DNA from 4 places in the Peribacillus sp. GL_122 genome. Region 1 is predicted to be linked to each of the others. Evidence: riboswitches for the same ligand, from Rfam matches in the RefSeq annotation. Region 1 holds a riboswitch; each other region holds the start of a gene.

Evidence for each region. A riboswitch is a leader RNA that binds a small molecule or an ion and turns the genes downstream of it on or off. The one in region 1 is predicted to bind thiamine pyrophosphate.
Region 2: another riboswitch for thiamine pyrophosphate. It lies ahead of tenA (thiaminase II); the one in region 1 lies ahead of thiC (phosphomethylpyrimidine synthase ThiC).
Region 3: another riboswitch for thiamine pyrophosphate. It lies ahead of AC3ISB_RS20590 (ABC transporter substrate-binding protein); the one in region 1 lies ahead of thiC (phosphomethylpyrimidine synthase ThiC).
Region 4: another riboswitch for thiamine pyrophosphate. It lies ahead of tenA (thiaminase II); the one in region 1 lies ahead of thiC (phosphomethylpyrimidine synthase ThiC).

Annotation. Positions count from the first base shown of each region.
Region 1 covers NZ_CM174415.1:806,404-814,131, reverse strand. The annotation lists gene AC3ISB_RS03960 (manganese catalase) at 1-17, opposite strand, end outside; gene AC3ISB_RS03955 (DUF2243 domain-containing protein) at 310-828, shown strand; gene AC3ISB_RS03950 (cytochrome c oxidase assembly protein) at 818-1,600, shown strand; gene AC3ISB_RS03945 (carboxymuconolactone decarboxylase family protein) at 1,712-2,077, shown strand; gene AC3ISB_RS03940 (spore coat protein) at 2,135-2,767, opposite strand; partial or broken gene AC3ISB_RS03935 (DUF3231 family protein) at 3,187-3,639, shown strand; gene AC3ISB_RS03930 (hypothetical protein) at 3,742-3,912, opposite strand; gene thiC (phosphomethylpyrimidine synthase ThiC) at 3,935-5,716, opposite strand; TPP riboswitch at 5,852-5,966, opposite strand; gene AC3ISB_RS03920 (HAD family hydrolase) at 6,082-6,870, opposite strand; gene AC3ISB_RS03915 (histidine phosphatase family protein) at 7,041-7,574, opposite strand.
Region 2 covers NZ_CM174415.1:2,431,185-2,438,912, forward strand. The annotation lists gene AC3ISB_RS11730 (AMP-binding protein) at 1-1,044, shown strand, start outside; gene AC3ISB_RS11735 (SDR family NAD(P)-dependent oxidoreductase) at 1,093-1,842, shown strand; TPP riboswitch at 1,977-2,105, shown strand; gene tenA (thiaminase II) at 2,239-2,922, shown strand; gene AC3ISB_RS11745 (ECF transporter S component) at 2,937-3,521, shown strand; gene AC3ISB_RS11750 (ABC transporter ATP-binding protein) at 3,534-4,997, shown strand; gene AC3ISB_RS11755 (energy-coupling factor transporter transmembrane component T family protein) at 4,998-5,774, shown strand; gene AC3ISB_RS11760 (thiamine phosphate synthase) at 5,815-6,426, shown strand; gene thiO (glycine oxidase ThiO) at 6,428-7,552, shown strand; gene thiS (sulfur carrier protein ThiS) at 7,567-7,728, shown strand, end outside.
Region 3 covers NZ_CM174415.1:4,256,877-4,264,604, forward strand. The annotation lists gene AC3ISB_RS20575 (ABC transporter ATP-binding protein) at 1-343, opposite strand, end outside; gene AC3ISB_RS20580 (ABC transporter permease) at 327-1,109, opposite strand; gene AC3ISB_RS20585 (thiamine-binding protein) at 1,106-1,390, opposite strand; gene AC3ISB_RS20590 (ABC transporter substrate-binding protein) at 1,402-2,406, opposite strand; TPP riboswitch at 2,541-2,649, opposite strand; gene AC3ISB_RS20595 (protein-glutamine gamma-glutamyltransferase) at 2,953-3,780, shown strand; gene rarD (EamA family transporter RarD) at 3,874-4,803, opposite strand; gene AC3ISB_RS20605 (amidohydrolase) at 4,884-6,485, opposite strand; gene mbcS (acyl-CoA synthetase MbcS) at 6,638-7,728, opposite strand, start outside.
Region 4 covers NZ_CM174415.1:1,410,537-1,418,264, forward strand. The annotation lists gene AC3ISB_RS06860 (MFS transporter) at 1-178, shown strand, start outside; gene thiE (thiamine phosphate synthase) at 217-849, opposite strand; gene thiM (hydroxyethylthiazole kinase) at 830-1,645, opposite strand; gene thiD (bifunctional hydroxymethylpyrimidine kinase/phosphomethylpyrimidine kinase) at 1,642-2,448, opposite strand; gene thiW (energy coupling factor transporter S component ThiW) at 2,417-2,938, opposite strand; gene tenA (thiaminase II) at 2,954-3,643, opposite strand; TPP riboswitch at 3,733-3,837, opposite strand; SAM riboswitch class I at 3,996-4,100, shown strand; gene AC3ISB_RS06890 (Fur-regulated basic protein FbpA) at 4,277-4,465, shown strand; gene AC3ISB_RS06895 (aspartyl-phosphate phosphatase Spo0E family protein) at 4,721-4,915, shown strand; gene AC3ISB_RS06900 (GNAT family N-acetyltransferase) at 4,984-5,490, opposite strand; gene AC3ISB_RS06905 (GDSL-type esterase/lipase family protein) at 5,709-6,410, shown strand; gene AC3ISB_RS06910 (ABC transporter ATP-binding protein) at 6,461-7,728, opposite strand, start outside.

The DNA.
Region 1 (7,728 bases):
TTTTGATGACGAAACATTTTGACTCCTCCTTTTATTAATAGTTGACTTTCTAAATTTTTATTACCCGCCTGTCCATGCTTGAAACATGAATCCAGTTATAATGAACAGTAATTGGAAAAAAATACATTAAATGAAAATTGAACATTGAACTAAAAATCCAGGATTATATTAGGACCATGAATGGATCACTAATAAGATTTATAAAAGATCCATTTACCTGTCTATAACTTTGCAATACAGGGTAAAGTAGAAAGAACCATATATAGGAAAATCAACCACATATAAAGAAACTTAAAAGGAGGATGGAAAATGGATTTCAGGCCCCGAAATCAAAAAAATCAATCCATTTCAGAATTACGATATACTTATTCCGCTCGTAATCTATGGTCTGGTTTTCTATTCGGGCTCGGATTGGTGGCATTCATCGATGAAGCCATCTTTCATCAGCTATTACATTGGCACCATTTCTATGACAAGTCCACATCCAGTATCGGACTTGTCTCGGATGGTTTATTTCATGCCCTAAGCTGGTTCGCAACGGTAGGGTCTCTGTTCATGTTCGCTGACCTTCGCCGCCGAAAGGGATTATGGCTGAAAAGGTGGATAGGAGGAGTTTTGCTCGGGGCAGGTTCTTTTCAGTTATATGATGGGACCATCCAGCACAAGCTAATGCGTCTCCATCAAATTCGTTACAATGTCGATATTCTCCCATACGACTTGATTTGGAACATTGCAGCCGCAATCATGATACTGATCGGCATTACCTTCCTCATTCAAACATGGCGCAGCTTACTTAAAGTGAAAGAAGGCGGTCGCAATGCACAGTAATGGACATATTCATGATATTGGAACTGGTTTTGAACCGATTTTTTTGATTCTTTTCTCGCTTGCTATAGTTATTTATCTAGCAGCTGTCGTAATTTCGAACCGCCGCTATAAAAAATGGCCCTTATACCGTACGTTCTTTTGGATTCTTGGTACAATCTGTGCAACCTCTGCAATTATAGGCCCCATAGCCAATCGCGCGCATATGGACTTCACGGCGCACATGGTTAGTCATTTACTGCTTGGTATGATTGCACCAACCCTCCTCGTGCTTGCTGCACCTATTACTCTTGCACTGCGAACACTTGATGTACAATCAGCAAGACGCCTTTCAAATTTGTTGAAAAGTTGGCCGCTGCGCATTTTAAGTAATCCAATCACTGCTTCCGCGCTTAATATTGGGGGACTCTGGATACTTTATACGACTGAGTTATATGAGTTGATGCATCAAAATGCCCTTCTACATGCATTGGTGCATTTTCACGTGTTCATAGCGGGCTATCTATTCACTGCGTCCATGATTTATATGGACCCTGCGCCCCACAGGTTCAGCTTCATGTTTCGAGCTATCGTATTTACAATTTCACTGGCCGGCCATGATGTCCTTTCTAAATATATTTTTGCCCATCCTCCAAGCGGAGTCACCAAGGGACAAGCGGAAAATGGAGGAATGTTAATGTACTATGCCGGTGATGCCATTGACGTTGCACTTATTTGCATCCTTTGCTATCAATGGTTCAAAGCCACCCGGCCTAAGGGTTCACTTGCCTGTTAGAAGGTGGGTTCCATGATTACTTTAGTAAACTCCTATGTTTCTGTTTAATCGTCCAACATTTAGCTCATACTAATTTTTGATGAAAAAATTTAGGATGGAGCTGAATGGAAAATGGAATTTGAAGCTAACAATTCTACTGAAAATGCTCTTCGTGATTATAAAGCTGGAATCGGTGTCTTTACGCATAAAATGCCTGATCTCGCAGAGAAATTCAATTCGTTTACGGAAGAGTGCTTTAAAGAAGGTCAATTATCCCAGAAAGAAAAACAGCTTATCGCACTAGGAATAAGCTTATATTCACAAGATGAATATTGTATTATCTATCATACAAAAGGATGTCTTGATCAAGGCTGTTCCGAACAAGAAATTCTTGAAGCCATTGGCGTGACCGCGGCATTTGGCGGAGGAGCCACCATGAGTCAGGCTGTTACCCTTGTCCAGGAATGCATTCAGGAAATAAATCAGATGAAACAATGATAAAGAAGGGATAGGAGAGTTAGTCCTATCCCTTCTTTCTGTTCTTAACAAATGCTATTAATGACTCATGTTGTTGTTATTTCCTTGTGCGGGTGCATACGAATTCATCATTTGTTGCATATCCTGCTGTGCAAGCTGTGGAACTTGGTAGTAATGATGTTTGTTTTGATATATCGAAATCTCATATGCCATTTCAATGCAGTTCGGAACGGAATCTGCAAATACGCGGCGAACCACCGGATTCGTTATTTCAAGCGCTGCCATCGCTTTCATGGATGCTGCAGACTTGACAGCTCCAAGCATCAAGCCTGAAATGCATTCATCCGTAATTTCCGACACGGATTGCAAAGGTTTCTTTGGCTGTGTTGGTGTCAATCCATATATGAAATCGTTACCTTGGTTCATTTTGTAACTCTGGGTCCGTTTAGAAGGATCCTGGCCCGTTTGGAAGCACTCCAATGAAATATTATATTCATCTTGGATGAACTGATATTGACGATCCAGAATATCCATCAATTCCTGATCCTTTACATGCTGACGCAAAAGAGTGTATGTGTTTAAAGTACCAATCGTTCCAGACAACACTTCATGTACATCGAATAATTCGTGACCACCGTGATTCATTTGTGGTGGGATGGCACCCGTTTGCATGTTCTGATGTACTTGACCTTGTTGATATTGGTTTTGCATTGTATTTCCCTCCTCGTTTTATCAATCATGTGAACAAGTTTAGTATGTTAAACCCCAACTGGATTATTCAAACTAAACTCTTCCAAGAAGAACAATTAAGCGGCAGTCATGTTTTCTGTATAAAAAAAACGTGACGTTTTAAACTATAAACACTTTTATTTGAATGGGAGGATTTCTAATGACACATAAATGCTTCTATTGTACTGATGAAACGGAAGAAAAAAAATCCATGTTGTAACGTTTCAAGTTACTGACATGGATAGAAATGAAATGCTCTGTGATGAATGTTATCAAGAAAGGCTACAAGGAATAAAAGGCTAAAATCACTCCAACGTTTTCCAAGAATTAACGATGCATACATGGATTAGTACAGGGTAACTTAACTACGTTAAACAGTGAAATTCTTAAGGAGGATGGTTATGGGAATTTTAAGCGAAAATCCGAAAGAAGAGCCTATGCATTACGGTGAGGTATTTGGAACATGGGCATTTCTAACAACAAAAGGCTTGATTGCATGTCATCAAACTATGCGTAATCATACTGGTGATAAGGACCTTTATAAATTACTCGTAGAAGTGATCAATCAAGGGAAACAGGAAAGTGACCATCACCACCTGAAAGGCCTAAATCAAATTTAGAGGATATTCCCGCTGGGGCACGACTTCAAGATCCTGAAATCTGTGCTTCAGTATCAATCGATATTAATGCATGATTAGTTACTTGCAGCCAAATCATGGGTCAATGCATCCGCGAAGATATTGCACAGATGTTCGCACAATTCCATACCAAAAAGTGCTGAATTCCTACGATTGAGTAAGGAAAAGGGATGGCTTGTCCCTCATCCTCTTCATATTACTAAAACAAGTTTGTAAAAAGTAATGAAATATCCCCTTAATCATGTTGACTTTGTGATTGAATGCCCCAACATGATTAAGGGGGTTAATTCGGATAATGAAGGGACAATTAAGGCATCACTACCATTGCAGACTTTCGATTAAGTAGCACTTTGTACATTGTTGACTATAATCATTCTTTACAAATTCATGATTACAATTCTCCCGAAAAATGTTCAGCTCTCTTTTCAGCTGTTCCAATTGAGTTTCCAACTGTTTCATTTCAACTTTTATCTGGATTACCCGATTCATCGAATTCTCCCTCTCGTCGGAATCATTGATAGATTTCCCCGTCGGTTTTCCTGAATTCACTCGCTTTTTCTTTAAGCCCTTCATCGATTACCGACTCAAAACCCAGACCCTTTTCCTTCGCCAGATCACGGATGTCCTGAGAGATTCTCATACTGCAGAATTTCGGGCCGCACATTGAACAGAAATGAGCTGTTTTGGCACCTTCAGCCGGTAGAGTTTCATCATGATATTCGACCGCCCTTTCAGGATCGAGGGAAAGATTGAATTGATCTCTCCAACGAAATTCGAATCTAGCCTTCGAAAGGGCATCATCCCGTTTTCTTGCATGCGGATGACCTTTAGCAAGGTCAGCTGCGTGGGCCGCAATTTTATAAGTTATGACCCCTACCCGAACATCCTCTTTATTCGGAAGTCCCAAATGCTCTTTCGGTGTCACATAACAAAGCATGGCAGTTCCAAACCATCCGATCATGGCAGCACCAATCGCAGAAGTGATATGATCGTATCCAGGAGCTATATCCGTTGTCAATGGTCCCAGGGTATAGAATGGTGCTTCTTGACAGACTTCCAGCTGCTTATCCATATTTTCTTTAATTAAATGCATCGGTACGTGACCAGGTCCCTCCACCATGACTTGAACATCGTGCTTCCAAGCAATCTTCGTCAGTTCCCCAAGTGTTTCCAATTCAGCAAATTGTGCCTCATCGTTTGCATCTGCAATGGATCCCGGACGGAGGCCGTCACCTAATGAGAAAGAGACATCATACGCCTTCATGATTTCACAAATCTCTTCAAAGTGAGTATAGAGAAAACTTTCTTGGTGGTGGGCCAAGCACCATTGTGCCATGATGGAGCCCCCTCGGGAAACGATTCCCGTAACTCGCTTTGCTGTCATTGGGATGTATCGCAAAAGCACACCAGCGTGTATGGTGAAGTAATCGACACCTTGCTCAGCCTGCTCGATTAATGTATCCCGGAAAACTTCCCAATTTAAATCCTCCGCGACTCCATTCACTTTTTCCAATGCTTGATATATCGGAACCGTCCCAACTGGCACAGGTGAATTTCTGATAATCCATTCCCGAGTCGTGTGAATGTTCTTTCCAGTGGAAAGATCCATTATATTGTCTGCACCCCATCGTGTAGCCCAAGTCATTTTCTCCACTTCAGCTTCGATCGATGAACTAACAGCGGAATTTCCAATATTCGCATTTATTTTCACATGAAAATTACGTCCGATGATCATTGGCTCACTTTCAGGATGGTTAATATTTGCCGGAATGATAGCCCGTCCGCTAGCTACCTCTTCTCTTACAAACTGAGGGGCTACATTTTCCCTGATCGAAATGAACTCCATTTCTGGAGTAATGATACCTTTACGGGCATAATGGAGCTGGGTTACGTTTTGGCCTTTCACTGCACGCAATGGTTTTCTTTTCAATCCCGGAAAAACTTCGGCGTTGGATTGTGACTCAACTTTTTTATACCCGTTATCTTCGGGCTTTATTTCACGGCCATCATACTCTTCAACATCTTCCCGTTCCAGAACCCAGCTTCGTCTAATCGGGGCAAGACCTTTACGAATATCAATGGGATAATCTGAATCCGTATAAAAACCGCTTGTGTCATAAACTCGTAAAGGCGGATTTTCCTCTTCGCCGAATGCCCCTGTAGTCGGACTTAACTTAATTTCACGCATAGGTACTTTAATATCAGGTCTAGATCCCTCAACATACACTTTTTTACTCCCGGCAAAACTGGACATAATTGAAACGTTCATGTCATTTACAGAATTACTCATCATGATTTCATTTCTCCTTTTTAAGTTCATTTAAAAAGGACAAAATCCAATCCATTTCGCACGAAAAAGCCAGATCTCATATTTAAGACCCGGCTAACGTTAGTATGACTACAGAAATGACCAATTGAAATGTCATTGTTTAGTAGATTCTAACTTCCCCACGCTGGTATGAACCAGATCAGGTCCTGAGGGTTAAGAAGCTTAAGCGCTTCTCTCTCAGCCCAACTTTTATTGGACACCCCTAGTCTGAATAATTTAATTGATTACAGGGTAACTATATCTCACCCTTTTCATTCTGTAAATAATTTGAAAGACCTAATATTTTCATTACACCTCTCCAAAATTTGTTATTTGGAGAGGACCGTTAATTATTTCCCCAGGCTCTCAAGGATTGGGTAAAGCTCCTCTAAATGCTTGATTTCATAGGTTGGAATCACTTCATTCCGTTCCTTATCATGGCGATTTATCCAAACCGACTTTATACCTACCCGTGATGCTCCAAGGATATCGGTCATTAAATTATCGCCGACCATCAATACTTCATCCTTATCAAGCTCCATGATTTCCAAAGCATGCTCAAAAATGGAGGCATCTGGTTTACCTCGTCCAAATGCGCCTGAAATCACGATTTGGTCGAAATAAGGAACCAGTTCAGGCGTAATTTCAAGTTTGGTATTTTGCAGTTCAGGAGATCCATTCGTAAGCAATAGCAATTTGTACTTCCCTTTTAATTCATCCAGAACACGGAAGGATTCTTCATAGATAAATGGCTTTTTGCGTCTCTCGGCCGGGAAACGTTCTGCCAGTTCAAGCCCAAATTCCGGATCATCGATCCCTAATGCCTTCAAACCTCTCGTCCACGCTTCTTTCCGATAAGCCGGTGCAATCCCGGCCATCTTCCGGAATTCATCATGATCATCCTGAAAATTTCCCCATAATCCCTCAAATGGGTTGATTCCGATCATTTGAGTGAATGCATATGTATCGTAAGAAGAATAAAGCTCACGTGCTTCCTTTCGCACCGCTTCTTCAAACTCGTCGACATTCAGATCATATTTCTCCTTAGCCACTTCGCATGTGGCCACAAAAGCCTCTTTTACACTTTTCTGATCCCATAGTAATGTATCATCTAAATCAAAAAAAACTGCCTTCAGCAAAATGTCCACCCCTCTTTCCCTATTATTGAATTCGTAAAAATTACACTATTACAATAATAAACCACAACCAATAAAAAAAGAATAACTATTCGGAAAATGCCTTCCTCTTTCTTAAAATAAGCAAAAATGACTTACCCTTTCTGGTGGGAAACCTAATATTTTCCCCTTTATCATCTTTCAAATACATAAAGCTTTCCATTACTGGCAATCTTGAATTTTGGACCAGTGAACCCACGTCGTATCAGCTCTTTCCTTATATATACCATGAGGGCGGCATGACTCACGATCAGAACATCCCTGTCCCCCTTTGCTAAGACCTCATCCAATACTTTATTGATTCTTCGCTCTGCGATCTTAATTTCCGCCCTTGTCTGCTTGTTGATTACCGAGCAGCAGCGAATCCAGATGGCCCAAAGGATGAACGGCAGCTTAACCTTTCCTTTAAGAGGAGGGGAAGGTATTTCCCGCAGCTCCTCCATCCGATGAACCGTACCTGGATAGATATGTTCCGCTGTCTTGACAGCTCTCGACATATCACTGCTATAACATTCCTGCCATTCCTCCACACCAAATAAAGTCGTTCCGTAAATGATATCCGCTGCATCATAGTCCTCAAACCATTGCTTCATATCATCCGCCGTCACAGGTCTCCCAGTGGGAAATTCATGTGCCACCTTAAAATGCCGTACCAAACCAATTTTCATATATTCTCCTTTTTATCTTTTAAAATATACATTTCGTTTTCTTGTAAAAGTCCTTATCAATATATTACCCTATGTAAAACCATAAAAAAATGTATGTTGAAACTATAAAAAGCCTTACTGATCTCTCCTTGTCATTGTGTATGTTTAAAAAACC
Region 2 (7,728 bases), 1.6 Mb from region 1:
TCGGGAACCACAGGGAGTCCAAAAGGAGTTATGCATACACATAATACTCTTTGTATATCAACGAATTATTGGATTGACCGCCTACATTTAACATCCGATGATGTTCTTTTCATGGCGTCAACGTTCGCCCATCAAACAGGTTTTGGTTATGGAGTTAGGCTCCCTACTCATATTGGAGGTACGGGAGTCTATCAAGACATTTGGAATCCGAGAGAGTTTATTGAATGGGTTGAGAGGGAAAAGATAACGTTTACGGCCGGAGCTACTCCTTTTCTGCAAGATACGGTTCAAATGGAGGGGATAGAAAGGTATGACCTTAATTCGCTACGAGTCTTCGTAGCTTTAGGTGCCCCGATTCCCAGGCATTTAGTAAAGGAAGCCATGGAAAAAGTACCTTTCAAGATATTGTCAGGATGGGGGCAAACAGAAGATGGCTTGGTAACCTTGACGAGACTTGAAGATCCAGAAGAAAAACTGACGAATACCGATGGAATTCCGTTTCCGGGAATGGAACTAAAGGTCGTCGATTTTGAAGGGGAGGTCTGTGCCCCGAATATAGAAGGCTCTTTATTAGTAAAGGGTCCGGCTCTTTTTGTCGGCTATTTTAAACGGATCGATGATACTTTAGCTGAGTATAGTGACGGATGGTTCATTACCGGTGATCGAGCATTCATGGATGAAGACGGATATATTCGAATTTCTGGAAGAAACAAAGACATAATCATACGTGGCGGTGAAAATATTCCAGTCGCTTATGTAGAAAATGTATTATATGAACACCCGGATATTTCTAGTGCTCAGGTTATTGCGGTTCCAGATTCCCGTCTTCAGGAAAAAGCATGTGCATGTATCAGCATGAAAACGGGCAAGAGCCCGATCACGATGGATTCCATGCAGGAATTTCTCTCGGAAAAGGGTTTGGCCAAACAATATTGGCCTGAATTTCTTGAAATAATGGATGACTTTCCTCGTACGGCAAGCGGGAAAATCCAGAAATTCCGGCTCCGGGAAATGATAAATGAAAAGATAATCGACAATATATAAGCAGCTTAATAAATCCATATTGACTAAATGGTGAAAGTGGAGGGAAATATGATGAATAAAAGAATGGCATTTATTACCGGTGCTGGAAGCGGAATTGGCAGAGAGATTGCAAAAAAATTGGCTTCTCGCAATTTTAACATCATAGTGGCTGATATAAATCATAAAAATGCTGAGGAAACGGTTACTTTAATCGAAAAGTCGGGTTTTGAAGCTAGAGCGGTCCATTGTGATGTAACGAAATTAGAAAGTGTTAAAAAAGCCGTTGAAGAATCAGTGAACCATTATCATAGAATAGATATATTGGTTAATAATGCAGGCTGGGATAAGGTGGAACCTTTTTTAAAAAGTGATCCTAGCACTTGGAAAAGGATTATCGATATTAATTTACTTGGGCAGATCCATACTTGCAAGGAAATTTTACCTCTCATGATTGAAAATGGTTACGGAAAGGTAGTGAATATTGCATCCGATGCAGCTAGAGTAGGATCAAGTGGAGAGGCAGTTTATTCGGCTGCTAAGGGAGGGGTGATTGCCTTCACAAAAACGATAGCAAGAGAAATGGCACGTCACAAACTCAACATCAATTGTATTGCGCCAGGTCCTGCTGATACGCCCCTATTTCAAGAAATAGGCTCATATAATGAAGGTATAGCAGGCGCCTTGGAAAAAGCGATTCCATTTCGTCGGCTAGCTCAACCAGAGGACATTGCCAGTGCCGTTGCCTATTTCGTTTCGGAAGATGCCGGGTATATTACGGGGCAAACTCTTTCCGTAAATGGTGGATTAACAATGGTTTAATCAATCAAGTTAGGTGGTTATGCAAGATTGAAAGGCTAGTAAACCAAAAGCATTAGGTTGAAAACTTTTCTAATACGTTTGACAATTGGATTTATCGTGTTAATATAAAGGCAAATGAAAATTAAATATACAATTTGTACCACTAGGGGTGCTTTATAGGTAAAAGTTGATTTTACCGCAGAAGCTGAGATTAAAGTATGACTTTAAGACCCTTAGAACCTGATCTGGTTTATACCAGCGTAGGGAAGTGGGGTCTGGAACAATACGTTTCTGTATTTTTCAAGCACAACCACTTTCTTTACGTTTAAGAAAGTGGTTTTTTGTTTGCAAAAAAAGGGGTGATAAAGGTTTTTTTCTGTAAGATTCATTGAAAAATACAATTTGGAGGTAATGGACATGAAGTTTTCAGAGGAAATTCGTCGGGAAGTTGATCATATTTGGGAAGCTAGTTTTAATCACCCGTTTGTTGCAGGAATAGGAGATGGCACATTACCATTGGAGTGTTTTCGTTTTTATGTCATGCAAGATGCCTATTATTTATCTCATTTTGCCAGGGTTCAAGCTTTAGGGGCAGTCAAAGCTACAGATTTACATACAACAAGCAGGCTTGCCGGCCATGCACAAGGAACATATGAAGCGGAGTTGAAACTTCATGAGAATTTTTCTGAGAGATTAGGCATCACAAAAGAAGAAAGGGAAAATTTCAAACCTGCCCCGACTGCTTATGCTTATACTTCCCATATGTATCGTGCAGCTTATTCGGGACATTTAGGGGATGTTATTGCAGCTATCTTGCCGTGTTACTGGCTGTATTATGAAATAGGTGAAAAGCTGCAAGGGTGCGTACCCGAAGAGCCGATTTATCAAGAATGGATAGCGGCTTACGGAGGAGAGTGGTTCCGCACTTTGGTGGAAGAACAAATTGCAAGGCTTGATGAGATTGCTGAAAAAGTAACAGACGAAGATAAGGAGAGAATGAAAGAGCATTTTATCCTTAGCAGCCAATATGAATACTCATTTTGGGAAATGGCTTATCGTTTAGAGACATGGCCTGTGCATCAGGAAACACTAGAAGTATAAAGGAGAATGAAATAATGAAAAAAGGATTGAAATTAACTGATATATTAGTCACGATTGTGATTGCGGTAGCATTTGGAATCGTTTATATCCTTTGGGGTTCGATTTACTATTCCGTTAAACCATTAGGATTACATCTGGATCAACTTATTTATGGAATGTGGTTTATAGCTGGTCCCGTCGCCTTTTTAATTTTACGGAAACCGGGTGTGGCACTTTTGGCGGAGATTGCTGCAGCTTCCGGGGAATTCTTTCTAGGTTCTCCATGGGGGCTGACCGTACTGTTATATGGGGTGGTCCAAGGTTTGTTCGCGGAGCTGGTGTTCATGGCGTTCAAATATAAAAAATTCAATATGTCGGTGACTGTTTTAGCTGCGGTAGCTTCCTGCCTTGCATCAGTAATAATGGATTTTGCATACGGGGAAATAGGTGCGCTTTCTACTTGGAATCTTTTGTTGTTCATGATAGCGAGGTTTGTGGGTTCCGTATTCTTTGCAGGTGTGACTGCCTATTATCTAGTCAAGGTTCTGGAAGCAACAGGAGTAACCAATCTTGTTCGTCCGGTTACAAGTAAAGATTATGCAGAACTGGATCAAAAGTAGAGGTTGAGGGCCATGGAACCAATCGTTTCAGTTGAGAAGTTAAGAATGAAATTTCCCGGTGATGAATCTTTGATATTCAAGGATCTATCCTTATCGTTTGATAAAGGAGAAAAAGTGTTATTGTTGGGACCATCAGGATGTGGTAAATCCACACTTCTGCAAGTGTTAAGCGGTTTGATTCCGAATTCCATCGAAGTACCGATGAAAGCGGATAAATTGAAATGCCCTTCTTCATGGGGATATGTTTTTCAAGACCCTGATAGTCAGTTTTGCATGCCATTTGCCGATGAGGAAATTGCCTTCGTACTTGAGAATCTTTCCATCCCTAGAGAAGAAATGAGAGAGAAGATCCAAAATCATTTCCGTAAAGTAGGATTGAACCTAGGCCATACAAGTATAGAAACATTATCAGGCGGGATGAAACAGCGTCTGGCAATCGCTTCAGTATTGGCCCTTGAACCAGAAGTAATATTTTTAGATGAACCGACCGCCATGCTTGATCCGGAAGGAACAAAAGAAATCTGGGACTTATTGAAGGAAGTCGGACGAGACAAAACGGTTATTATCGTCGAGCATAAAATTGACCATGTTTTAGAATTCATCGAACGAATCGTGCTTTTAAACGATGAAGGTCAAATCATGGCTGATGGTCCAAGAGACACCATTCTTTCACAATATAAAAATGAAATGAAAGAACATGGAATTTGGTTCCCTGGTGTTTGGGATGAATATGTAAATGAGTATTCACCAATTCGTGAACACCAATTTACAGATGGTTCACTCCTTATGCATGTGCAAGGATTTAGCGGTTTTCGGAATAAAGAGGAAAAAATCAAGGTTGAAGAGCTGAAGGTTCATTCAGGGGAATGGATTGTAATCAGGGGAGAAAATGGCGCGGGGAAGAGTACTCTTTTGCATGCACTGATGCAGTTCATAAAAACGAATGGTAAGTATGAATTAATGGGGACCCCCATTAAAAGGGTGAAAAACCCAACGGATCATATGACGTTTGTCTTTCAAAATCCCGAGTTTCAGTTCGTTGCAAATACTGTATATGAAGAGATTGCCTATTCATTGCGAATTGACAAAAGGCCGCAACAAGAAATAGATGAGAGAGTCCGCTCATTGCTTAAAGTGTTCCGCCTTGAGGCGCATCGGGATAAACATCCGTTTCAATTATCAATGGGTCAAAAGCGTCGCTTAAGCGTAGCTGCTTCAATCGTAATAGACAAAAAAATCATTCTACTTGATGAGCCAACCTTTGGCCAAGATTCGAAAAATACCTTTGCATTACTGGAATGGTTTGAGGAATATCGAAGGCGCGGAATAACAGTGATCATGGTAACTCATGATGATCATATTTCAAAGAACTTTGCAACAAGGATCTGGACGGTTAAGGACGGAAACGTAATAAGTGATGAAAACATTGCGCAATCAGGATTATTGGAGACCAAAGTTAAAAGGAGTGTCATGTAGATGAATGTTTCAAATGCAGAAACATGGCTCCATAGAATTAATCCAAGCCTTAAACTTGGTGTACTGATTGTGTTATGCATCGTGGCGTTATTCATTCATGACCTGAATTATATGATGAATATCACCATTGGCGTATTACTTTTATTTTTGTTTTTTACCGGGCATTCGATAAAACGAATCTTACTTTTGTCGATTCCCTTTTGTTTCATTTTTATATCCACCTCTTCCGCAATGATATTATTCGGGCAAGGTGAGACGCTTTGGTTTGAGTGGGGCCTGATATCGATTACGGAAGAAAGTTTCATGAGGGGTTTACTGGTGGGCTTTCGAGCTTTGTTCTTTGCGGCTCTTGGTTTAACTTTTTCATTAACGACGAGGCCAGTGAACTTGTTTTATTCGTTAATGCAGCAAGTTAAGCTTAAACCGAAATATGCCTATAGTTTCATGGCGGCATTAAGGCTGATTCCCATCATGATGGAGGAGTTCCAAACGATACGAAACGCGATGAAGGTACGCGGTTTCGAAAGGGGAAAAGGGATAAGATCGGTATATTTTAAAATGAAAGCCTATTCCATCCCGTTGTTATCCGGAAGCATCAGACGTGCTCACCGAATCGCGGTTGCGATGGAGGCAAAGCGATTTACAGACACTCGGGATCGAACATACTTTTATGAATTTGGATTTTCAAAAAAGGATCATGGTTTCATTTTGTATTTTATCATCCTGCTGTTGGCCGGCTTTTATCTATCGATTCAATTCCCGTTAGTATCTATTTGATTTTATGAGATTGTAACTTTACTAGTTAGGGGTTCTTAGTATGAATGCACATGAATTGCATATTATTTCTACTGGGAAACAGCCAATTGAAAAGTTTGTTGAGATCGCTTCAAACATTCAGGAACATGTTGATTTCTTTTATCTAAGGGAAAAGCAGATGAGTGCGTCGGAACTCTATCGAGCAGTGACCCTGTTACATGATAATAAGATTCCACTATCTAAGATCGTCATAAATGACCGGGTGGATGTAGCCTGGGTACACAAAGTATTTGGTGTGCAATTGGCTTTTCATAGTTTAGATGCGGGAGTCGTAAAAGGAGCTTTTCCAGGGATGAATGTTGGCTGTTCGATCCATTCCATGGATGAAGCGAAAGCCGCATTCAGCAAAGGAGCCAATTACGCGATTTATGGACATGTTTTTGAAACGGATTCAAAAATCGGACTTCCTCCTAAGGGAGTTAAGGAGCTTCATGCAATCACAAGAAATGTCAATCTTCCGATAATTGCGATAGGCGGAGTAACACCTTTCAATTGCCAAGTCGTGCTGGATGCGGGGGTACGCGGAATTGCCGTCATGTCAGGTGTGCTTGAATCTGAAAATCCGATTAAAGCCGTTAAAGAATATTCGAAGTCTTTGGGAAAGGAGACATAAGATGAATTCCATATATGATGCAATCATTGTTGGGGGAGGAGTAATAGGTGGATCCATCGCTTTTCAATTAGCCAAACGAGGTAAAAAGGTCCTTTTATTGGAAAAAGATAGACTCGCCAGTAAAGCATCCAGTGCTGCAGCCGGGATGTTAGGGGCACAATCCGAGTTGGATGCTGATAACCCGCTTTTTACATTGGCAAGCCGAAGCAGGGGGATGTTTCCTGCACTGGCGGAAGAATTAAAAGACATAAGTGGAATAGACATCGAATTTGTGAACAAGGGCATGTTTAAGGTGGCGCTAACGAATGATCAGGTAGCCGAGTTGAAGAACATGATCAAAGTCCAGCAAGAAGCGGGACTTGAGGCTGAATGGCTATCGACTGCAGAAATAAGAAAAACGGAACCGCTTCTATCGGATGAGATTAAGGGGGCCATGTTCATTCCGAAGGATGGACAAGTTTCAGCCACTAGGCTGTCGCTCGCATTTACTGAATCTGCAGCTGCCCTTGGTGTAGATATAAAGGAGTTTGTTCATGTCTCCGATTTAGTTAAGGAAAACGGATGTGTGACGGGAGTGGTCACGAACATAGGTGGATTTTCAAGTAAAAATGTCATCGTGGCAGGTGGGGCTTGGAGTGCTTTCCTCCTTGAAAAAACAGGGATGAGACTCGACAGTTATCCAGTAAAGGGTGAGTGCTTTTCCGTCCTGACCGATCGTCCATTGCTTGAAAAGACAATCTTCTCACATGGCTGTTATCTTGTGCCCAAAGTTGGTGGAAGAATCATTGTCGGGGCAACGGTTAAAGCGAACACTTTCGATCAAAAGGTAAGTCTTGACGGGATTTCTACGTTAATAGAAAAGGCAACGCAATTGCTTCCGGCGATTAAAGGAACGGAATTGGAAAAGACATGGGCAGGTATACGCCCCCAAACTGGGGACGGCTTGCCGTACTTTGGTGAACATCCAGCATACAAAGGACTTTTCATTGCAACGGGGCACTACAGGAATGGCATCCTGCTTTCTCCAATTACAGGTGTACTTATAGCTGATCTTTTAGAAAGGAAGACAAATGTCGAATGGTCCGCTTTTCGATTGGATCGTTCGATACAGACTCTTTTTTCTTAATGGAGGTGGATGAATTGGAATTGATTATTAACGGGGAAAAAATACGGATTCCTGCTGATGAATCAACAGTTACAGGGCTTCTGCAACACTTTGATTTACATCAAAAAGTGGTGATTGTTGAATTGAATGATGAAATATTAGCAAAAGAAAGTCTAAGTGAAACACTTTTGTCAAAT
Region 3 (7,728 bases), 2.3 Mb from region 1:
CTTTCATCAAAAGGGCTTTTGCCTTTTCTTTATCTCTGACCCCAGCAAGTTCACTTCCAAGCAAAACATTTTCCAATACCGTCCTCCAAGGTAAAAGGGAAGGCTGCTGAGGCATATAGCTGATATGGCCCTTTAAGCCATTTATCTTTTTACCATCCAGTGAAATGATGCCATGATCCGGCTTCAAAATGCCGCCGATCAAGTGGAACAATGTACTTTTACCGCTGCCTGATGGCCCAAGGATCGTGACAAATTCTCCTTCATCCACATGGAAATTCATCTTCTCCAATATATTCTGTTTATCATCGAAAGAATAGGAGACGTCTTTAATTTCCAGCTTCATCCTTTTCGCCCTCCTTTCTCTTCCAAGAAACTAAGTATTTCTCCAGGATGGTGATGATTCCAAAAAAGATCAGGCTCATTCCCATGATGATGAAAATGGCAACAAACACCCGATCTGTCCTGAACGCAGAGGAAGCGAGAGTCATATAAACACCAATCCCCGATTTTGCTCCAAGCCATTCCGAAATAACTGCACCCATTACACTATAGGTGGCTGAAATTTTCAGGCCGGAGAAAATGAACGGAATCGAGTGAGGAAGTTCCAGCTTCCAAAATAACTGGTTTTTTCCCGCTCCCATCATCTTGAAATAATGCTTAAGTTCGTATGGTGTCTGGCGAAAACCGTCCAATGATGCAACTGCCACCGGAAAAAAACATACAAGCGAAATCACTATTAACTTAGGCAGCATGCCAAAGCCAAACCAGATCACCAAGAGCGGCGCCAAAACAATGATGGGTATATTTTGTGATAGTATGAGCAGAGGATAAACCGCGTCCTTCACACCGGGAAATAGGTGTAAAATTGCCGCGATCAATAAGCCGATGCAGCTTCCAATAAAAAAACCCGACAACGCAAGCTCGGTTGTGGATATAAGGTGTCCGTAAAGATTGCGGGACGACTCAATTCCTTCAATGAAAATGGCCGATGGAGCGGGAAGCAGCCATTCTTCGACTTTCAATAAGACTGTCACTGACTCCCATACTATCAGCAACAATAATAAAAGAAAGAAGGGAGCCCCCTTCTTCCAAATTCCCCTTCCGATCATGCGCGATATTTCTCCGTTAACGTATCCATCGTAATCCCGCTTGGCTGATATAATATTTTCACTTGGGAAATGACATTCGGCGATCCTATTTCAATCATTCTTACATTCATTTTTTCTATCACGGCAAAAAGTTCGGAAAGCTCACCCTCCATTGTCGTTTCTAGCGGGTGAACCTCATACTTGACACCTGATTCTTCAATGATCTTGATTGCTTCATCGACCATAGGGATGACATTTTCCCCTTTAGGAATAATCTGAATACTAATTAATGAGTTGGCCATTGTATTTCCTCCTATTTTGGTAAAAATTCATTGGTAAATGCCTTTTCAGGATCGAAATCACCTTCAAGAAGCTTATTTTCAGTCATCCATTCACTGTAATTCTTCCAAATTTCAAGCTTTTGTTCACCCCATCGCGGAGCATCATCCTGATACTTGTCTGCAAGCCACTCCTGGCTTTTCTTCACTAGTTTTGCATCAAGATCCGGTGCAGACTTAATTAACATGTCCGCTGCATCGTCAGGATTCTTAATCGCAAACTGGTACCCTTTCGAAGCTGCTTGAACGAATGCTTTAACAGTCTCCGGATCTTCTTTTATCATCTTTTCATTCGTAGTTAATACAGGCGTATAGTAATCAAGCTTATCAGAGTATTCGGTTAAGTAAACCATATTAAGCTTTTCATTTCGCAATTCAGCCTCAATGCCTGTCCATCCATAATAAATCCAGGCAAAATCTATATCCCTTTTAACCGAAGTGAAAAAATCCGTGTCTCCTGTATTGACTATATCCACTTTATTTACATCCGCATTTTCTTTTTTCATGAGTGAATCAATGATGGCCTTTTCAACCGGAGACCCCCAGCCGCCATACGTTTTCCCTTCAAAATCCTTGGGAGTTTTAATGTTCTTTGCCTCAGGGGAAGCGAATCCCGAGGTATTATGCTGAATGACGGCAGCTACCGAAACAATCGGCACGCCCTGCACGCGGGCCTGCGTTATGCCCTCCTGGTAACTCACGCCAAATTCAGATTTCCCTGAAGCGACAAGCTTATCAGCTCCGGCTTCACCTGGCATGATAATTTCCACATCAAGACCTTGTTCTTTAAAATAACCTTTTTCCTTGGCTACATACAATCCTGTATGGTTTGTATTCGGTGTCCAATCGAGCACGACCGATACTTTTTTTAATTTTTCATTTCCTTCATTTTTAGATGCTTCTTCTTTTTCATTAGTTCCGCCTGCACCGCATCCAGCCAAAAGGAACAACGAAGTTAACAGTGGCAAGAATTTATTCAAGTCATTATCCTCCTACACATCATATAAGTTCCATATGCCGGAACCATAATGGGGCTCCAGGGTTTATTCAAATACTGGATAAAAAAGCAAAAAACGCCCGAAGATGAATTCGGACGTTAACATACAAAACAGAAAATCAGTAATAATATGTTCCCTCCGCTGGCATCATCCAGATCAGGTTCAAAGAGTCAGCATCTAAAGGATGCAATCTCAGCCAGCATACTGGCCCCCCTACATTTCTCGCACATATGAACTTTTCTCTCTCATTATATCAATTCATGGGGAAAAAGGAATACTAATTTGCTTCTTCTCGCTAATTGGAAAGGTATTCCTTGCACTCTAGGATATCTAGCAAAACATCTTTTGGAATGAAAGCAATAAAATTCTGCCTCTTTTCATTCCAATCATTCTCGGCTGCAACGCTGACTGACACGTTCCAAATAGTCAATTCAAAGCTTGCATTCATATAATGAGCATTACATGTAGACATTTTTGTTTACCGGTTTTATAAACCGTTAATTTCATAAGTAAAAGGTGGATATGATCATGATAAAGATTAATCACAAATGGTTAGATGTCAGTCAAATCCAACCAGGAATAGCATCTGCTAAATCGCTTGAAATTGTCCATTTGCTGGCGGAAGATTCTAACGTCTTTGAATATCGGAACTTTGGAGAGTTTAATTTCGAGATACAACTGAGGAACCGAGTCATTGCGGCAGCTATTGCGTTGGATAAAAGTAATGTAGAATTTTCCACACTTGAGGAATCGGAAAGCAATAAACAATATTGGCGCCTTTCAAAGGATGGCACCTTTACCCTTCAGCCAGGGATTCTCCCTCATGCTGCACTCGTTGACATTTTCATAAATGGAAGGCTTTATGCTTTCGAATGCGGGACAGCAATAGTCGTCACTTTTTTAAAGGCCATTTTGGATTTAATCGGCCCGAGGAATTTCGACAACCTTTTTTCAAACCTAGTTTTATATGACTGGCACCCTCCACAAAATATGGCTCTCATCATTCATAAAGGAAGGGATTATTCACCAGGTGATTGTGTTTACTTCAAAAACCCTGAACACGACGAGTCAACTCCTGAATGGCAAGGTGAAAATGCCATATTATTAGGAAATAACCTCTTTTATGGCCACGGGATCGGGATTACCAGTGCACAGGGAATCATCACTGAATTAAATAGCAATAGAAAGCCATTCGCCACCATATCAGCATTCCTGACAGATCATATCATTTTCCTGGATAGTTCCTTCTATAGTCAATTCCAACTAAATATCCCCCGTGCAAAGCCTGATCACAGTCCTGTCAGCCTTTCCAATTGTATTGTTTCTGAAATAGGTTCGAATATTTACCTTTCATGACCCTGGCATTTCACTTATGCCGTAAAACTGCTTCATTAAAACTGGCATATCAAAAAATGCTTGGGGAGAAATCTCCCAAGCATTTTTTGTTATTCACGCACCAATATTCCTTTTGCCTTTGAACCTGCGGGCACTTGCCTGACCCCATTTCGTTATGGATAATGTATAAACAGCCAAGGCTGACCATATGAACAAAAAGGCTAAAAGATGTGCTTTAGTAAAACTTTCATGATAGACGAATACCCCGATCAATAAAGATAAGGTCGGAGCGATATACTGAAAAATGCCAAGCATCGATAACGGGATCTTCTCCGCCCCTTTCGCAAAATATAAAAGAGGCAATGCCGTGACAATCCCGCCGCCCACCAACAGCAGGCTTGTGCTTCCCTCTGTAAAGAATTGCATTTCTGACCTGTTCATCAAGTATATCAGGTAACCCAGAGCAAGAGGCGTTACCATCATCGTTTCGAGCGTCAGCCCGATCGCCGATTCGGCCTTGATCATTTTTTTTGCCAGACCGTATAATCCGAACGTCATGGCCAAAACAAGAGAGATCCACGGGATCGTGCCAAAATGAATGCCAAGGATCAAGACTCCGATTCCTGCAAGCAGGAATGAAATGATTTGGGCCCTGCTCAATTTTTCTTTTAAAACTATCACTCCCAATAGTACACTGACTAGCGGATTGATATAATATCCAAGGCTCGTGTCGAGGATCCGTCCTGAGTTAACGGCCCAGATGAACACTCCCCAATTAGCTGTAACAAGCAGTGACGCCATTAGTAATGCCGCAAAGAGTTTGGGATTTCCCAATATGTTTTTGACATAAACAAGAAACGCTTGCCATTTTTTCATGAACATCAATAAAACCAGCATGAACACGAAAGACCATAATACCCTCTGAGCTAAAATTTCTGTTGCACCGACTCCCTGAAGGAACTTCCAGTAAATCGGCACGACTCCCCACATCATGTAAGAAAGGGCTGCATAGATCGCCCCTTCTTTTTGTTCATCCACTTTCATAACAAGCCTTCTTTCCATTTACATTCCTTTATCTAATTCCATCTAACAATTTTGTATTCGCATTTCTTTTTTTGCAACTGTTATTTTTTATCATACATGATTTTGTCATCGATGACCGTCATGACCGCCTCAGCTTTTAGGAGATCTTCCGGCGCAACAGCAAAAACATCCAGATTAAACACGGTAAAATCGGCATCGTACCCTTCAATGATCACACCGCGACGTTTTTCCTGGCCGATTGCTGCAGCACTCCCTTTTGTATACAGTGCGAAAGCCTCGTATACGGAAAGCCTTTCGCCCAAGCCATATACGGTCCGGTCCTCACTGTTGATTTTCATCCTTGTGACAGCTGCATGAATGCCCAAAATTGGATTTAATGGTTCAATGGGTGCATCCGACCCTCCCGCACAAATGATGCCCAACTTCAAATAGGTTTTCCAAGCATAGGAGGATTCCAATAGATCGGCTGGAACCTTTTCTTCCACCCACGGGAAATCGGACGGGACGAAACCCGGTTGGATATCAAAGATTACCGGCAGCTTTGCCGCCCGCTCCAACAGCTCCGGCCGGACAATCTGCGCATGGATGAGCCGGTCCCTCTGCCCCTTTTTCGGGGGGAGGGCTTCTATTGCATTCAAGACGTATTCAAAAGCGAGATCGCCAATCGCATGGACAGCAATCGGCATTCCGGCATCCCTTGCTTTTTTCACCCATTCCTGAAGCTCGTTTTCAGTGAATATCGCGACTCCATTCGTATCCTCTTGATCTACATAAGGCTCGCTCAACAGGGCTGTGCGTCCGCCCAAGGAGCCGTCGGTAAATATCTTCATGCTGTCGAATTTGATATATCGCGTACCTTTCTGATAGCCGCCGCCTGCTGCCAGCATTTCTTCAAACGCTTCGTGATGGACGAGCAAATTGGCGCGGAAGGCCATTTCCCGGTCCTCGATTACCGATTTAAACGCCTGATATGTCGGCATGAAGCCATTGTAATAATGGAGGTCCTCTGTATGTCCGCCAGTCAAACCTAGCTTATATGCGTCTTCTATGGCCTCTGTGAGCGCGTTTTCGATATACTCTTGATCAATGCCGGGAAGACTGTCTAAAATAAGGCTCTGCGCCTGACTTTCTTTAAATAAACCATTCAAACGTCCGTCAGGATAACGGCAGATCACCCCGCCTGAAGGTTCTTTTATATCTTCTTTAATATCCGCTTCCAAAAGGGCGCGGGAATTGACCACCAAGGCATGACGGCAGATCCTTTTCAATACGATGGGATGTTCTGTCGATATCGCGTCAAGCTCATCCCGTAATATCAATTCAGGACTTGGCCATTCATTTTCATTCCACCCTTCGGCAACAATCCACTTTCCAGCCGGGGTTTTTGAGCACTTTTCCTTCAAGGATTTCAAGATGGACTCCCTGCTATCCATCAAAGAGAGGTCTAAACGTAGCAGCCTTTCACCATGCCCGACCAAATGAAGGTGACTATCCACTAACCCCGGCAGCATCGTTTGTCCATTTAAGTCGATTTCCCTGGAAATATTGCCGGCATATTCATTTTTCAAATAGTCCAGGCTGCCAGTATCAACAATTACCCCCTTTTCAGTGAAGACTGCCTCTACTTGATCGTATTCTTTAATCATCGTATAAATCGACCCATTGAACCATAACGTTCCCATTCCGGCTTTACACTCCTTATTAAATGATTGTTACTGTGCAGATATGCAGTAAGTGTACCATCTCATATCATGAATTCCCATATTTATGCTTTTATCCAAACACCTGTTAATAAAAAAACGCCAGCCGTGGGGGCTGACGGTAATGCTATCAATCAATTGTTAAGGAGTGCTTCTTCCCTTTTGCGTAAATCCACTCGTTTGATTTTACCTGATGTCGTTTTGGGCAGCTCTTCTAAAAATTCGATTTTCCTTGGATATTTATATGGGGCAGTCAATTCTTTCACGTGCGATTGGAGCGTCTGGATCAAGCCTTGGCTGTTCGGATCGATATCCTCCATCAGAACTACATATGCCTTGACCACATTTCCCCTTATTTCATCAGGGCTTGCGATAACGGCACACTCTTTAACAAATGGATGCTTAACGAGTGCATCTTCCACTTCAAACGGTCCAATCGTATATCCCGAGCTGATGATGATATCATCAGAACGACCCTCAAACCAGAAATAACCATCTTCATCCTTTTTCGCTTGGTCGCCGGTGATATAATAGTCCCCGCGGAATTGCTGCGATGTCCGCTCGGGATCTTTAAAATATTCTTTAAAGAGAGCAGGTGTATCTACATGTACGGCAATATCCCCCACTATGCCAGGAGAACAAGGTTTACCGGAATCATCAATGATTTCCACATGGTTGCCCGGAGTCGGTTTGCCCATGGAGCCCAATTTAATTTCCATGCCTTTCGTTACACCTACCAGCAGGGTATTTTCGGTCTGACCATATCCATCACGCACTTCAATATTGAAATGGTTTTTAAAGACCTCGAACACTTTTTGATTTAAAGGCTCTCCCGCTGATACAGCACTATGAAGATGGGATAAATCATAGTCATCAAGGTTATCTGCCTTTGCCATCAATCGATACTCGGTCGGTGTGCAGCATAATGCATTCACTTTGTAGTCCTGAAGCAGCTGAAGATATTTTTTCGCCTCGAACTTCCCATGATAGGCAAGACCGGCCGCTCCCGTTCCCAGAACCGCCAGGAAAGGACTCCAGATCCACTTTTGCCACCCTGGGCCTGCAGTTGCCCAAACCACATCCGTTTCGCTGATGCCGAGCCAGTTTGCTGCAGACGTTTTCAAATGTGCATAAGCCCATCCATGTGTATGGACGACCCCTTTTGGATTTCCTGTCGTTCCGGAAGTATACGATAAGAACGCCATATCCTCACTCTTCGTGTCGG
Region 4 (7,728 bases), 600 kb from region 1:
TGGGTTAGCTGCAGGGATCGGAAGGATTGGCGGTGTCCTGGGACCGTTGCTTGTAGGGTATTTAGTTGCCGCAGACACACCGATTTCATCGATTTTCACCATTTTTACAATCGCTATTCTAGTGGGTGCCATTGCCGTAGCTTTTGGGAAGGAAACAAAGAATACCGTTTTGACATAAACAAAAGGAAGGGGACTGTAATCAGTCCCCTCTTTTCATTAATCAAAGTCTTTTATGATTTTTAAAAGGGATTCGGAGGCTCTCTTCGGACTATCTGCATTCATGATGGCCGATACGACTGCGGTACCGGATAGCCCGCTATCAGAAAGAGTGGAAATGTTATCTGCAGTGATACCCCCGATGGCTACGGCGGGAATGGATACGCTGCGGCAAATTTCCTCCAGATCCCCAATGGCCATTAGGGTTGCATCTTGTTTGGTCTTTGTAGGGAAAACGGAACCGACTCCGATATAGTCTGCTCCATTTCGTTCGGCTTCGAGAGCTTCTTCAAGAGTGGAGACAGATACACCTACAATCATATCTTCAGGAACCATTTGTTTGACGACAGGCAGTGGAAGGTCATCTTGCCCAATATGAATTCCGTCCGCTGCAACCGCAAGGGCTATATCCACCCGGTCGTTGATGATAAGGGGAATGGACAGCTCGTTCAATAATTGTTTTAATGCAGAAGCTTTTTTATAAAAGGAAAGGGAGGAATTGTTTTTCTCTCTAAGTTGTACGATCGAGACTCCTCCTGAAACCGATTCTGCAATGATTCTGGCCAATTCTTCTAATGCTAGGGATTCTTCCGTAACTAAATACAGGCTTAAATCAATTTGGGACTTCTTCATTTATTTTCACCTCATGCATCCAGATTTCCTTATCCATTCTTGATATTGCATCGATTAATCGCACGCGAAACGTTCCTGTTCCTTCATCTTTTTGAAGGTTTGCAGCAGCTAGTTCCCCTGAAATGCTCATGGTAGAGATACCGGCAATTGCCGCAGAATAGAAATCGTCGGTGACTCCGGAAAAAGTACCGATAAGAGCGGTGGACATGCAGCCGGTACCTGTAACATTAGTTAAAAGGAGGTTCCCATTGTCGATGATGGACGTATGTTTTCCGTCGCTGACCGCATCCTTAGCTCCGCTGACCACGACGATACTATTCAATTTATTTGCTGCTTGTGCAGCCAGCTCTGCATTGCTAATCGCTAGTTCCCCCGAATCCACCCCGCGTGTAACGTTATCCCCACCCATCAATGAAAGAATCTCACTCGCATTCCCGCGAATGATTTGGAAAGTAACCTTACTAAGGAGCTCTTTGACCTGCTCTGTACGATAGGGGGTGGCACCAACTCCCACCGGGTCCAAAATGACCGGGATATCCTGGGCATTTGCCGTCTTACCGGCAATCACCATTGCTTCAAAGGCTTTATCATCGATCGTACCGAAATTCAAGACCAATGCATCTGCTAATTTGACCATATCCGCCACTTCTCTTGGGCTCGAAGTCATTACTGGTGAACCACCGATGGCAAGGGTGGCATTTGCACAGTCGTTGACCGTAACAAAGTTGGTGATTTGGTGAATGAGTGGTTTTCTTTCTTTTACCTTCACGAATAAATCGGCTGCAGAAACCTTCATATTAATTCACTCCGTTCTTTTTTTGAAAATGAATGAAAATGGTGGACAGGTCCATGACCTTTGCCGATTGAAAAGCTATTGCGTATCGCTTCAGAAATATAGGTCTTGGCCTGTTCGATCGACTGTTGCAATGGCAGCCCATTTGCCAGGTTTGATGTAATGGCAGATGATAGAGTACAGCCCGTGCCATGAGTGTTTTTCGTATGAATGCGCTCTCCCTTGATCCATTGGAAGTCAGTCCCATCATAAAAAAGGTCATTTGGATTTCCTGCTGCATGGCCTCCTTTAAGTAAAACGGCTTTGGGACCCATTTCTTGTATTGAAATGCATGCCTTGTAGAAATCTTGTTCCGTTCGAATCGACAAGCCAGTAAGTACTTCCGCTTCCGGTACATTTGGGGTTAAAAGTGTTGCAAGCGGAAGCAAATCCATTTTTAAGGCAGAGACAGCCTTTTCGTCGAGCAAATGATGGCCGCTTTTGGAAATCATGACAGGGTCAAGGATAACGATGGCAGGCAAGAAGGTTTTAAGGGACGCAGCGACAGTTTCCACGATTTCTTTTGATCCAAGCATGCCTATTTTTACTGCATCGACATGAATATCTTCAAAGATAGCTGCAATTTGATCTGATATGATTGCTGTTTCAATTGGCTGTACTGAACGGACTTCCATTGTATTTTGTGCGGTTACGGCTGTGATGGCAGACATTCCAAAGACACCATGTGCAGAAAATGTTTTTAAATCCGCTTGTATTCCAGCGCCGCCCCCTGAATCAGAGCCTGCGATGGTTAATGCTGTTTTCATAAAAAAACCCCTTCATATAATTATTTTTTAGAAGTATTTTAAGTAATATGAAAGCTAAAATCGCACCAGCGAATGAACTGAGCATAAAAGCCGGTAAAAAACCAAAAAGAGCAGCTTTTTCTCCCAATAGGAGGAGGGCAAGTGGATAACAGGCTAGGGAACCGAGAATACCGGTCCCGATCACTTCCCCTAAACAGGCGAATTTTAAGCTTTGTGTTTTTCGATAAAGGATGGCAGCCAAAAGTGCACCGATCATGCTCCCGGGAAAGGCAAAAATTGAACCGGTACCAGACATGTTTCTAATGATGGAAACTAAAAAAGCTTGTGTCACAGCATAAGCTGGCCCCAATAGAACGGCAGTCATGACATTTGCCAGATGCTGAATAGGAAAGACCTTTGCAAATCCTGCAGGTATGAAAATAAATGAACTGGTCAGCGTCGTTATAGCCGTGATCATGGCAGTCAACGTCAGTTTCTTGATAGGATTCATCATCATGTCAACGACCTACAGCGGCCAATCCTGCTCATTTTGAACCATATCCCAGAATAAATATTCATATCGGGAAGTAACCAAAAAGTGCTTTTCTAATCTAAGAAGTTCCGTTTCTGGCATGCCTTCCGTCAATTCTTCCAACAAAGCGATCAGCCATTTGTGTGCTTCACCGAATTCAGGAGATGAATAGGACCTTATCCAATCTGCGTAGCGATTGTTTTCCAATGCTGCTCCATTTTGTTCTTTTAATAGCAAACCGATTTCATAATAATCCCAAGCGCAGGGCAGGAGACAGGCGATCAAGTCTGCCAAAGTCCCATGCTGAGCTGCATTTAGCATGTATCCTGTATAGGCTAGAGTGGTTGGAGTAGGCTCTGTATCTTCCAATTCCTTGGAACTGATCCCGAATTCGGAAGCATAATGCCGATGAATATCCATTTCCACTTGAAGGGTTTCATTTAAAATACTCGCAAACTTTGCCATGGTTTCGATGTTATGAGCTTTGATGACACCTAAAGCAAAGAGCTTGGAATAATCCATAAGATAGATATAGTCCTGCTTCAGGTAATAGGCAAATTTGTTTTCAGGAAGCGTACCATTTCCAATTGCCTGGACAAAGGGATGTGAATGGTTCCTTTTCCAAATTTCTTTTGACCGTGCATGTAGTCTATCACTGAATGGTTCTAATTTAACATTCTCCATTGTTCATCCTCCTTTAGAATGGATCTCCTTGTTAATGAAAAAACCCGTTCCTGAATACGGAACGGGGTAGATGGATATAGTCTGTAAATGGACGATATCATCCACTTCCCTCCGCCGGTATGAGCCGGTTCAGGTTCAAAGGGTCCGGAACTAATTCCATCTCAGTCTTAAAAAAGACTCCCCTAGTGGTGTGAATTGTATGTAATTACTGACATCATATCAGAAAGACAAGAAAATGCAACCCGCATTTGAAAGAGGGACCATTTTATGTCCAGGAAAAAAGGGAGAACCAGGTAATTGACTTTTGATGGTTATTAGGATAAAATCATGTCTACATCATTTATATATCGATTTCTTATCCAGAGAGGTGGAGGGACTTGGCCCAACGAAACCTCGGCAGCGGACCCGTTTTGGGAACTGTGCTAAATCCAACAAGCATATGCTTGGAAGATAAGAAGAGCCGTACGGACACTGTCAGCCTCTTCTTGAATTAGAAGGGGCTTTTATTTTTGGGAAATAACGTTTAGTGACATAATGGAAAAGGTATATATAATTTGGTGAAAATCAAACAAGTTGATAAAGTTTAGCTAACTAGAAGCAGGCTCTAGGAAGACTAGGAAAGGAGCCATTTACATGGCAGAATTATTTAAGAGGATTGAACAGAGGAAGGCAAAGCTTATTGAAGAGTTATTGGCCAATGGAGTATACAAAACCTCTGATGAAAGGCACCTTTATGATGCCCCATTAAAAGTACTTGAAGATGAATATAAGATTGTTATAAATAGACCAAATACTGAGTCACCTTCTGAATGGATGACATAGTAAACGATGGACTATATTTTGGGTTTTTGGATAAGGGATATGATGTAAGCATTCGCAGTCTACACTAGTGGATGCTTTTTTTGCGTTTGATAGAAAATGACACAAAATATACATAATTTTAGAATGAAATAGTCATTTTGTCACATTTATCCTTTAAAATAACACATTTAATTTCTGAAAAATAGTTGATTTTTACTAGTAGTTTCATTATGATGAAAGTGTAAAAATATTGAATAAATGGGAGGTGGCTATATAATGCCTTGCCGTAAGGTAACGATAGAAAAAGTAGAAGAGAAGAGAAAAGAAATGATCAACTTGGCAGCAATTTACGGCTTAACAAGTCTGCTAACTGTTCAAGCCAGTCAAGAATTGGATATGCTATTAAATGCGTTAACAAGTAAAAGAGATTCTGAACATTTTCCCCTCCAGAAAGCATATAGGTATTTTTAAATTAGCCAATTCGACCTCGATTAATATGAAAAAGCTACTGCTCAAGGCAATAGCTCTAAAGAATAATATTAAATATCGACACGTTTACCAAGAATGACCAAATCCCGCTCAATGCCATCCAGCTCGGCAACTTGAGGTAAATGTGCCCATTCTTCAAACCCGAATTTGGAAAAAAGCTTAAGGCTTGGTGTATTGTGGGCGAATATGAAACCCAATAGAGTCTTAACACCTAATTTTGGACTCAATTCAATGGCCTTTTGAATCGAAATTTGTCCGATTCCTTTTCCCCGGAAATAATCATCAATATAAATGCTGATTTCGGCAGTGGAATTATATGCCGGTCGGCCATAGAAGGATTGGAAGCTCATCCATCCAGCAGTTTTCCCTTCTATAGTAATGATAAATAGCGGTCTACTTTCTGAATGATGTTCCTCAAACCATTTAACCCTCGATTGGACGGATACAGGTTCCGTATCTGCCGTGACCATTCTTGAAGCAATTGTCGAATTATATATTTCAACAATTCTGGGTAGATCAGATAGTTCTGCCTCTCTAAACTCTATGTGCTCTTCCATGATTTAAACTCCTAACTATCATTTATTCAATCTCCAGAATGAAGGGTAATCCCGTTTTTTGTTTAAGGGACGGTGAATGACACTCAATCCATTGAAAGTTTTATATTATCATACACTCTTAAATCTTTATCTGACAATTTTTTTTATGTTAAGACTGCAGATTTTTTGGGTATGTAAAAGATTAAATACTTCTAGTAAAGAGACAAGAGGAGAACCAAATGAAAAAATTGGCAGGTTTATTGATTATAGTACTAGTTATATGTTTTGCTGCATATGAATTTCAGGCCTCGGAGTCGGAAGATGTGCAAAGGGTGATGGCTTTTGGAGATTCATTAACCTATGGAAAAGGGGATAAGGACGGAGAAGGATATATAGAAGGCCTTGAGGATGAATTGAATAATCCGCAATCCGAACAAAAAGTGAGTTTTTGGAATTACGGTATAAAAGGCCAGGAAACGGATGGGGTGATGAAACAGCTTGATGATTACCGCATTAAAACGAAACTTGATGAAGCCGATACTTTCATCGTTTATATTGGAACGAATGACTTGATCAATAGCAACGGCGGGGACTTGAAGAAAATAAGTGACCGAAAAATCAATGAGGGTAAACGGGAGTATATCAGCCATCTGAAAAAGATTACATCAACATTGATAGAGGCAAACGATAAAGCGGATATTCTGGTAGTAGGATTATATAACCCAATTAAAGACAATCAAAAACTTGAAAAGCACATTCGCGATTATAACCTGTCAATAAAGGGAATAGCGGATAAAGATAAAAGGATGTTATTCATTCCTACAAATGATCTTTTTGAAGATAAAAAGAAAACAGAGTATTTCAGTGATAAGTTACATCCGAATGAAAAAGGGTATCAGCTCATTGCGAATCGGGTTTTGGAAAGTTATGATTTCAAATGAAAGCAAAAATGCACAGGAAGGCTTTCTGTGCATTTTTGCCCGCAAAGTAGCTAGGAATTTGATATCGCTTTTAGTTGAGGGAACTGCAAGTCATGGAGCTGCTTGTATCTGCCGTTGTTTTGCAATAACTGTTGATGTGTTCCTTTTTCATGAACCTGCCCTTTTTCCAGAACGATAATTTGATCGGCATCATGAATGGTCGATAAACGATGTGCAATTACTATTGAAGTCCGGTTTTTCATTAAACGTGACAATGCCTGCTGGATCAAATGTTCGGATTCTGTATCCAAGGCCGCCGTTGCTTCATCGAGAATGATGATTTGCAGATTTTTCAAAAGTGCCCTAGCTATGGCAATGCGCTGTTTTTGTCCGCCTGAAAGCTTGACTCCGCGCTCTCCAATCTGAGAATCATAACCATCAGGAAAGGCACTGATAAAGTCATGCGCATTTGCCGCTTTGGCGGATTCGTTGATTTCAGCATCTGTAGCATCAAGTTTGCCATACACGATGTTATCACGGATGGAACCATTGAATAAAATGATATCCTGGGAAACAATTCCCATTTGTCCCCGTAATGATTTCAGTGACACTTCTTTGATATCATGACCATCCATTTTAATCGTGCCATCTTGCGGATCATAAAATCGGATCAAAAGGCTCGTGATGGTCGATTTTCCAGCGCCAGAGGAGCCGACCAGAGCAGTTACTTGACCAGCTTTCATGGTCAGGTTTAAATTGCTGAGTACAGGTACACTCTCATCATAAGCAAAATCAACACATTGAAATTCAATTTGCTTTTTTATCGCAGGGAGTTCAATGGCATTTCCCTTGTCACTTATTTCAGGTTGGGTTTCCAATATTTCAGTTATCCGCTCAAAGGCGGCGGCTGATTGCTGGACAATGCTGATGACCCGGCTAAAATTGCGAACTGGACTCTGCAGTAACCTCAAATAGGCGAGAAAGGCCACGATTAATCCTATTGTGAATTCACCTTCCATCACTTGCCAAGCACCGAACACAATGACTGCTACAAGACCGATATTGTTCAATAAATCAATAATCGGACCGAACATGGAACGTAGCCGAACGGACTTAAGGTTTGCAGCCATATTTTCCTGATTACGCTCCGCAAATCTCCTTGATTCGAATTCTTCATTTGTAAAAGATTGAATGAGCCGCATTCCTGAAATGGAATCCTGTAACTGGTTGCTGACATCTCCTGCGGAACTTTGCACAGACCTAAATGACATCCTGATGCGTTTCCCGAATGCCCTTGTGATATAGAACATGAAAGGGAATGTAAAAAGAAGGACAATGG